Regions from separate parts of the Bradyrhizobium sp. SZCCHNRI1029 genome, predicted to be linked through region 2. Evidence: riboswitches for the same ligand, from Rfam matches in the RefSeq annotation. Region 2 holds a riboswitch; the other holds the start of a gene.
The links. Region 2 has a riboswitch for S-adenosylmethionine ahead of QW861_RS21305 (O-succinylhomoserine sulfhydrylase). Riboswitches for the same ligand answer to the same signal wherever they lie in the genome.
Positions count from the first base shown of each region.

Region 1: linked by a shared signal. The riboswitch ahead of QW861_RS30205 (homoserine O-acetyltransferase) and the one ahead of QW861_RS21305 (O-succinylhomoserine sulfhydrylase) in region 2 are both predicted to bind S-adenosylmethionine.

Region 1 covers NZ_JAUEUK010000014.1:54,936-59,325, reverse strand. The annotation lists gene QW861_RS30215 (S8 family serine peptidase) at 1-72, shown strand, start outside; gene metW (methionine biosynthesis protein MetW) at 782-1,447, opposite strand; gene QW861_RS30205 (homoserine O-acetyltransferase) at 1,451-2,665, opposite strand; SAM riboswitch at 2,757-2,836, opposite strand; gene QW861_RS30200 (chorismate mutase) at 3,034-3,867, shown strand; gene hisC (histidinol-phosphate transaminase) at 3,905-4,390, shown strand, end outside.
Region 2 covers NZ_JAUEUK010000007.1:257,811-262,200, reverse strand. The annotation lists gene QW861_RS21315 (SGNH/GDSL hydrolase family protein) at 1-23, shown strand, start outside; gene QW861_RS21310 (GDSL-type esterase/lipase family protein) at 37-1,197, shown strand; gene QW861_RS21305 (O-succinylhomoserine sulfhydrylase) at 1,275-2,483, opposite strand; SAM riboswitch at 2,560-2,639, opposite strand; gene QW861_RS21300 (2'-deoxycytidine 5'-triphosphate deaminase) at 2,752-3,858, shown strand; gene QW861_RS21295 (MATE family efflux transporter) at 3,989-4,390, shown strand, end outside.

The sequences.
Region 1 (4,390 bases), on a different contig from region 2:
TCCAGCCCGGCGGTCGGTGATCCCAGTCCGGCGCAGATCCGCGACATCATGCACAAGGTCGGCTTGCTGTAGATTGCCGGCCCAGCCACAGCGACGAAGCGGCGTCGTTGCACGACGGGCAGTTTGCGCATGAGCGTCATGCGCGAATTGCCCGTCGTGTTAGTTCGTCGCACGTTTGGCACTTGCGCCGTCGGGCAAATCAGGCGCAGATTTCCGCGCGTCCCGCCTCGCAGCAAGAGGGGCGTATCGCGGTCGTCACGAACGCTGAGTGTGGGATGCGATGGGCGTGTCGGATTGCGCGTGGGGCTTGCCTCGCGCGGACGAACAATTCCGATGCGCACGGTCAAGTCGCGCGGTCCTGGCATCCCGACGCTGATGCCAAGTTTGTTGTGGTGTTCTGCATCACTCGGACGACGGTGGCCAGAAAGCCCGGCGCACCGGGGAGAACGCGAAGCAGCCGTTCAACCATCGCGCAGGGAAGGCCGGGTGTTCCGGCTCGTACCTGTGGTTCCTGCCGCCTGCATTTTTTCCGCAGGCGGGCCATGGGTGCGGCCAGCATCCGGCCTTCCCTGCGCCTCTTCGTTATCGGAGGCAGGACTAATGCAAAGCTCGGGTGTAGACGCACCGCGGGAACGCAGCACTTTGTATCAACCGCTCTCGGCTCTTTGAAAAGTAAAAACCGCCAACCCCAAGCTCGTCATGGCCGGGCTTGTCCCGGCCATGACGTGGAGAGAGCGAGCCATCAACTTAGACCGCGCCCCGCTGCAGCAGCGAGCGCGCTCTACCGCCCCTTCTCCGCCCGGCTCAGCAGGAACACGCCCTGCTCGCCGAACATGTTCCAGAACCACCAGGGCATCGCGACGCGCAAGGGACGGCCGTAACTATCAAGCGCGACGGCGCGCTCCATCTTGACGCCGATCTCATCGCAGAGCTGCACGAAGTCCTTGATGGTGCAGAAATGGATGTTCGGCGTGTCGTACCAGGTGAAGGGCAGATTGTCGGTTCGCGGCATGTGGCCGCCGACGAGCAGTTGCAGGCGCAGCCGCCAGAAGCCGAAATTCGGAAAGGTGACGATGGCGCGACGGCCGATGCGCAGCAGATTCTCCAGCACGACCTTGGGCTGCCGCGTCGCCTGCAAGGTCTGCGACAGGATCACATAGTCGAACGCATCGTCGGGATAGTCGACGAGATCGGTGTCGGCGTCGCCCTGCACCACCGCGAGCCCCTTGGCGACGCAATGATTGACGCCCTCGCGCGACAGCTCGATGCCGCGGCCGTCGATGCCGCGGCTCTCCAGCAGTTGCAGGAGATCGCCGTCGCCGCAGCCGATGTCGAGCACCTTGGAGTCGCGCTCGACCATGCCGGCGACCAGCAGATGATCCGGCCGATAGGCCAGCACCTCGCCGCCGGAAAAGCCGTTCAGCGGCAACACGCCCTGCATGCTCATGGCTCAGCCTCCGTTCGCGGCGTTGAGGCCGCGCGCCTTGCCGGCGGAATCGAGAAAGGCGCTGGCGATCTCGAAGAACTCGGGGACGTCGAGCAGGAACGCGTCGTGCCCCTTGTCGGTCTCGATCTCCGCGAACGACACCCGCGCGCTGGAGGCATTGAGCGCATGCACCAGCGCCCGCGATTCCGCGGTCGGAAACAGCCAGTCGCTGGTGAAGGACACCACGCAGAAGCGGGTCTGGATGCCGCGGAACGCCGCCGCCAGCACGCCGTCATGATCGGCGGCGATGTCGAAATAGTCCATCGCCCGCGTCAGATAGAGATAGGAGTTGGCGTCGAAGCGCTCGACGAAGGACGAGCCCTGATAGCGCAGATAGCTCTCGACCTGGAAATCGGCGTCGAACGAGAACGTCGGCAGTTCGCGGTCCTGCATGCGGCGGCCGAACTTGCGATGCAGGGCGGCATCCGACAGATAAGTGATATGCGCGGCCATCCGTGCCACCGCGAGGCCGCGATGCGGATGAGTGCCCTTGTCGCCGTAGCGGCCGTGGTCCCAGTCGGGATCGGCCATCACGGCCTGGCGGCCGAGCTCGTGGAAGGCGATGTTCTGCGCCGAGTGCCGGGTGGCGCAGGCGATCGCGAGATTCGCGAACACGCGGGTGGGATAGGCCACCGTCCATTGCAGCGCCTGCATGCCGCCCATCGAGCCGCCGACCACGGCGAACAACGTGTCGATGCCGAGATGATCGATCAGCATCGCCTGCGCGCGCACCATGTCGGGGATGGTGATGATCGGGAAATCGAGGCCCCAGACCTTGCCGGTGGCGGGATTCAGCGAGGCCGGGCCGGTCGAGCCCATGCAGCCGCCGATCACGTTCGAGCAGATGATGAAATAACGGCTCGGGTCGAGCGGGCGGCCGGGGCCGACCAGCGTCTCCCACCAGCCGGGCTTGCCAGTGACGGGATGGCGGTTGGCGACGTGCTGGTCGCCGGTCAGGGCGTGACAGACCAGGACCGCGTTCGATCTGTCGGCGTTGAGCTCGCCATAGGTCTGGTAGGCGATCTGGAACGGCGACAGGTCGACGCCGCAATCGAGCCTGAGCGGCTTGTCGGCGCCGAACTGCGCGACCAGCGAGCTCGGATGATCGACCTCGTGCGAGCGCTCTTCGGGCGCAATCGTGCGCAGCGCGGAGGTGGGTTTCGGCGTCAGGCCTGTCATGTCTCTCACCCCGGCCATCCGGCAAGGGCTCCCGAACCACGTGACATATCAGGCCATGAAAAACCCGGCCTGAACTGGGGTTCGGCCGGGATCGATAACGTCCCCGGCCTGTTTAGCGAGTTTTTTAACGTGGCTGCAAGCCGGCCGGCTCAAATGACCACGGAACAGGCAGAAACTAGTCCCGCGGGCGCCCCGCGTCAAGGCAAGCTGGGGTTGACCGCCGATCGGGCGCCCCACGGCTGCAAACCAGCCAAGCCTAGACGGCACAAGGTAAACTTGCTGTTGCGCGCGTCTCCCGCATCGGAGAGAACGACATCCGTTCCAGTCGGCCGCACGTTAACCGGTGGCCTGCGAAGAGTGACCAGCCCATGTCCAACCCACCGCCTGCCCCGCCTTCGCTTGCCGATTTGCGCAAGGAGATCGACGCGATCGACGAGCAGGTCCATCAGCTCCTGATGAACAGGGCCGACATCATCGACCGGCTGATCAAGGTCAAGAAGACCCAGGAGGTCGGCTCGGCATTCCGGCCGGCGCGAGAGGCCGACATGATGCGGCGCCTGGTGCAGCGCCATCGCGGCATCCTGCCGCTCGACACCGTCGAGGGCATCTGGCGCGTGATCGTCTCGACGTTCACTTACGTGCAGGCGCCGTTCTCGGTTCACGCCGACGTGTCGGTCGGCGAATCCGCGATGCGCGATTCCGCCAGGTTCCATTTCGGCTTCGTGGTGCCTTATGTCGCCCATTTCAGCGCCCAGGCCGCCGTCGAAGCCGTGGCGCGCTCGAAGGGCGATCTTGCGCTGGTGTCGACGACATCGGGGCATACGCCGTGGTGGATCACGCTCGAGCCCGTGGGCGCGCCGAAGATCATCGCCCGGATGCCGTTCATCGAGCGTGCCGACCATCCGGCGGCGCTGCCGGTGTTCGCGGTGTCGCGGGTCGCCGACGACGCGCTCGTGCTGGAGGTCGAGACCTGGAGCATCCGCGTCTCCGGCTGGAATGCGCAGGTGTCGCGCGCGCTGTCGCCGCTGGCCGACGTGGTCGCAGTGCCCGATACCGCCTTCGACGGCGCCGCGCTGCTGGTGTCGATCGAGGCGCCGTCGAACCTCGACAAGATCAAGGCTGCCCTGATCGCGGCGGGCGCCTCGGTCCGCTCGACGGCCCTCGTCGGCGGCCATGCGAAACGCTATACGGTTCCGAGCTGAGACGCCTCGCGCCAGTGATGATTTTCCGGAGTTGATGATGAACCGCCCCGTGCCGAACCCCGGCATCCTCGACATCGCGCCCTACACGCCGGGCAAGAGTCCCAAGCCGGAGCCTGGCCGCAAGGTTTTCAAGCTGTCGGCTAATGAGACCCCGTTTGGTCCCTCGCCGAGGGCGATCGAGGCGTTCAAGAGCGCGGCCACGCATCTGGAAGATTATCCGGAAGGGACTTCCCGGGTGCTGCGCGAGGCGATCGGCCGCACCTACGGCCTCGATCCCGACCGCATCGTCTGCGGCGCCGGCTCCGACGAGATCCTCAATCTGCTGGCACACACCTTTCTCGGCCAAGGCGACGAGGCGATCTCCACCGCGCACGGCTTCCTGGTCTATCCGATCGCGACCATGGCCTGCGGCGCCAGGAACGTGGTTGCCGCGGAGACGGAGTATCGCACCGATGTCGACGCCATCCTTGCCGCGGTGACGCCGCGCACCAAGCTGGTCTGGCTCGCCAACCCGAACAACCCG
Region 2 (4,390 bases):
TCGGGCCGGCGCAGCAGAACTAGGATTATGTCGTTCATGACGTCGAATGAGTGTCACCGCGTATCCGGGACATGGGAGAAGCTTTCGGCCGTTGCGGTCATTGCCATCGCCCTCGCGCTGAGCCCGCAGAAGGTACGGGCGCAGAGCGCAGCGCCGGCTGCACCCGCCGCGCTTTCCGATGTGAAGAGCTCCGGTCCGAAGCCTCCGTTGATCAGCGAGCTGCGACCGAGCATCGGTCACATCACATTGGCGCAGGCGAACGATCAGATGCGCGGGCCGATCGCCGCGGTGCGCCCGGCGGCCACGACCTCGCCGCCCGCGGCGACGACCGCGCCGGCCATGACCGATGCACAGCCGCCGGCTGCAGCCGGGCAGGCCGTCGCGGCCACGCCGCCGCAATCGCGCAGCATCACCGAGCGGGCGATCGACAAGGTCAAGCAGGTCGCCAAATCGGCCACCGACATCTTCAACCGCGTGCCGTGCCTGCCGCCGAAGGGTGTCGCCAAGAAGAACTTCATTTCGCTGCCGCACGTCGCCAACAAGCTCGCCTCCGGCCTGCCGGTCGTGATCGTCGCCTTCGGCTCATCGTCGACGCAGGGCTTTGGCGCGAGCGCGCCGGACTACACCTATCCGAACCGGCTCGCCGCGCAGTTGCGCCGGCAATATCCCATGGTCGACATCAGCGTCATCAATGCCGGCGTCGGCGGCGAGGATGCGCCGGAGATGATGAAGCGACTGGAGACGTCGGTGATCGACCGGCGTCCGGATCTCGTGATCTGGCAGGTCGGCACCAATGCCGTGCTGCGCGATCTCGATCCGGCCGAGACCGCCAGGCTGGTCGAGGATGGCGTCGCCAAGATCCAGGCGGCGGCCTCCGATGTCGTGCTGGTCGACCTGCAATATTCGCCGCGCGTCAACGAGCGCTCGGAGAACGCCAGCCGCATGAACAAGCTGCTCGGGCGTATTGCCGAGCTGCATCACGCCGGCATCTTCCCGCGCTTCGAGGTGATGCGCGACTGGCACGAGCGCCAGGCGATCCCGATCAACGAGTTCGTGATCTCGGACGGCCTGCACATGAGCGATTGGGGCTATGCCTGCTTCGCCCAGTTGCTCGGCGACGACATCATCCGCTCGGTCGGCCAGGTCAAGCTCGGCATCAACGCACCGGCCGAGGTGCCGACCTATCGGCCGATGTGATCGAGGGCGAGTGGGGAACAGCGAGTAGCGAATAGGGAAAGAGATCCTACTACTCGCTACTCTCTATTCGCCATTCGCTACGCCGCGCTGAGGGCGGCGTCGAGATCCTCGATCAGATCGTCGGCATGCTCGAGCCCGGCGGAGAAGCGGATGAAGCCCTCGCTGATGCCGAGCTCGGCGCGCGCCTCCGGCGTCAGCCGCTGATGCGTCGTCGTCGCCGGGTGCGTGACCAGCGTCTTGGCGTCGCCGAGATTGTTGGAGATGCGCGCGAGCTTCAGGCCGTTGAGCGTACGGAACGCAGCCGCCTTGCCGCCCTTGACCTCGAAGCCGACCAGGGTCGAGCCGGCGCGCATCTGCTTGCGGACGGTTGCCGCCTGCGGATGGTCCTCGCGGCCCGGATAGATCAGCCGCGAGATCTTCCGATGCGCGGCGAGGAAGTCGGCCACCTTCGCCGCCGTCTCGGTCTGCGCGCGCACGCGCACCGCCAGGGTCTCCAGGCCCTTGAGCAGGACCCAGGCGTTGAACGGCGAGATCGACGGGCCGGTCTGGCGCATGAAATTGTGGATGTGCTCGGCGATGAACGCCTCCGACGACAGGATCACACCGCCGAGACAGCGACCTTGGCCGTCGATGTGCTTGGTCGCGGAATACACCACGACGTCAGCGCCGAGCGCGAGCGGGCTCTGCCAGATCGGGGTGGCGAACACGTTGTCGACGATCAGCCGCGCGCCATGGGCGTGCGCGATCTCGGCGATGGCGGGGATGTCCATCACGTCGAGCGTCGGATTGGTCGGGCTCTCCAGGAAGAACGACTTGGTGTTGGGTCTGACCGCCTTCTGCCACTGGGCGAGGTCGAGCCCATCGACCAGGGTCGACTCGATGCCGTAGCGCGGCAAGAGATCCTCGACCACGTAGCGGCACGAGCCGAACAGCGCCTTGGCCGCGACGACGTGGTCGCCGGCACGGAGGGGAGCCAGGATTGCCGTGGTGACCGCGGCCATTCCGGTTGCGGCCGAGCGGCAGGCCTCGGCGCCCTCGAGCTCGATCATGCGGCGCTCGAACATCGCCGTGGTGGGATTGGAGAAGCGCGAATAGATGAAGCCGGGATCCTCGCCCTTGAAGCGCGCCTCGCATTCCTCGGCGGTGGCGTAGACGAACCCTTGGGTGAGATAGAGCGCCTCGGCGGTCTCGCCGAATTCGGAGCGCAAGGTGCCAGAATGCACCAGCCTCGTTTCGGGACGATAGTGGGCGAACGACGCCGGCGCCTTCGCGGGGGACTTCGACATGTGACCTCCATCGTGGCCACCGCCTTGAGCGATGGGCACAAAAAAACCGGCCTGGGACAAAACCTCAAGGCCGGGATCACATTCGTCCCCGGCCTGTTTAGCGACTTATTTAACGTGGCTGCAAGCCGGCCGGCTCAAATCACCACGGGATAAGTCGTGCTCATAGTCGCAACCGGCCTTTCCGTCAAGCCAGCCATCGGATAACCGGTCAAAAGACCCTATATTGGCTCCATAAGCCGCCGTTCCGGCGCCTGCAAAGGATCAGGTCTTGCCGTTTTCGCTCAGCCCCGACGCCCACGGCATCCTCCCCGATCGCATGATCGTGGCGATGACGGAGGCTGGCCTGATCATCCCCGAATATGATTTCGTCGAGAGCCAGATCCAGCCGGCGAGCCTCGATCTGCGGCTCGGCGACGTCGCCTATCGCGTGCGTGCGAGCTTCCTGCCCGGGCCGGGCGCGACGGTCGCCGAGCGCATCGACGAGCTCAAGCTGCACGAATTCGCACTTGCCGACGGCGCGGTGCTGGAGACCAACTGCGTCTACATCGTGCCGCTGTTGGAGAGCCTGGCGCTGCCCAAGGACATCGTCGCGGCCGCCAATCCGAAAAGCTCGACCGGGCGGCTCGACGTGTTCACCCGCGTGATCGCCGACGGCACGCGACGCTTCGACATGATCGGCGCGGGCTATCACGGCCCGCTCTATGCCGAGATCAGCCCGAAGACGTTCCCGGTCCTGCTGCGCGAGGGCTCGCGCCTGTCCCAGGTTCGCTTCCGCTATCGCGACGCGGTCCTGTCGGAGGACGAACTGATCGCGCTGCACCAGGCCGAGCGACTGGTGGATCGCGACGATGCCGATCTCACCGGCGGCGTCGCGCTTTCCGTCGACCTGTCCGGCAGCAATGCGAACGGATATGTGGGCTATCGCGCCAAGCGCCACACCGGCGTCGTCGACGTCGACCGCCGCGCCGGCTATCCGGTCGAGGAGTTCTGGGAGCCGATCAAGGCACGTACCGACGGCAGCCTCATTCTCGATCCCGGCGAGTTCTACATCCTGGCCTCCAAGGAGGCCGTGCAGGTGCCGCCGGACTACGCCGCGGAGATGGTGCCGTTCGATCCGCTGGTCGGCGAATTCCGCGTCCACTATGCCGGCTTCTTCGATCCCGGCTTCGGCTATGCCGGCGCCGGCGGGCAGGGCTCGCGCGCGGTGCTCGAGGTGCGCTCGCGCGAGGTGCCGTTCATCCTCGAGCACGGCCAGATCGTCGGCCGTCTCGTCTACGAGAAGATGCTGGCGCGGCCGAATGCGATGTATGGCAGCCGCATCGGCTCCAACTACCAGGCCCAGGGCCTGAAGCTCTCCAAGCATTTCCGTCTCTGAGCGCGGCTGCGTCTGCCGCGCACCCCCAATGCGCCTGCCGCACAGGGCGCGCGCCAGCGCCGTGCTAGGAAAGCGAGAGCAATCGAACGATAACACGGCCGCGGCCTGCGCGGCCGAGCGGGGAGCTGAGATGTCCGAGATCGGCCTGGCCGACAATCCGGTCGGCGAGGGGCGTGCGTTGCCGCCCCCCGAGAAGCCGGTCCGGAATAAGCTCGTCGACGGACCCATCCTGCGCACCCTGCTGTCGCTGGCCTGGCCCAACATCATCGCGAACACGGCCGGCACCTGCGTCGTCATCGCCGAGACCTCCTATATCGGCCGGCTCGGTATCGAGGCGCTGGCGGCGATGGCGCTGGTGTTTCCGCTGGTGATCCTGACCATGACGATGTCCGGCGGCGCGATGGGCGGCGGCGTGGCCTCGGCGATCGCGCGCGCGCTCGGCGCCGGCGACGCCGAGCGGGCCTCGACGCTCGCCACGCACGCGCTGCTGATCGCGCTATTGTTCGGCGCGACCTTCATGATCGGCATGCTG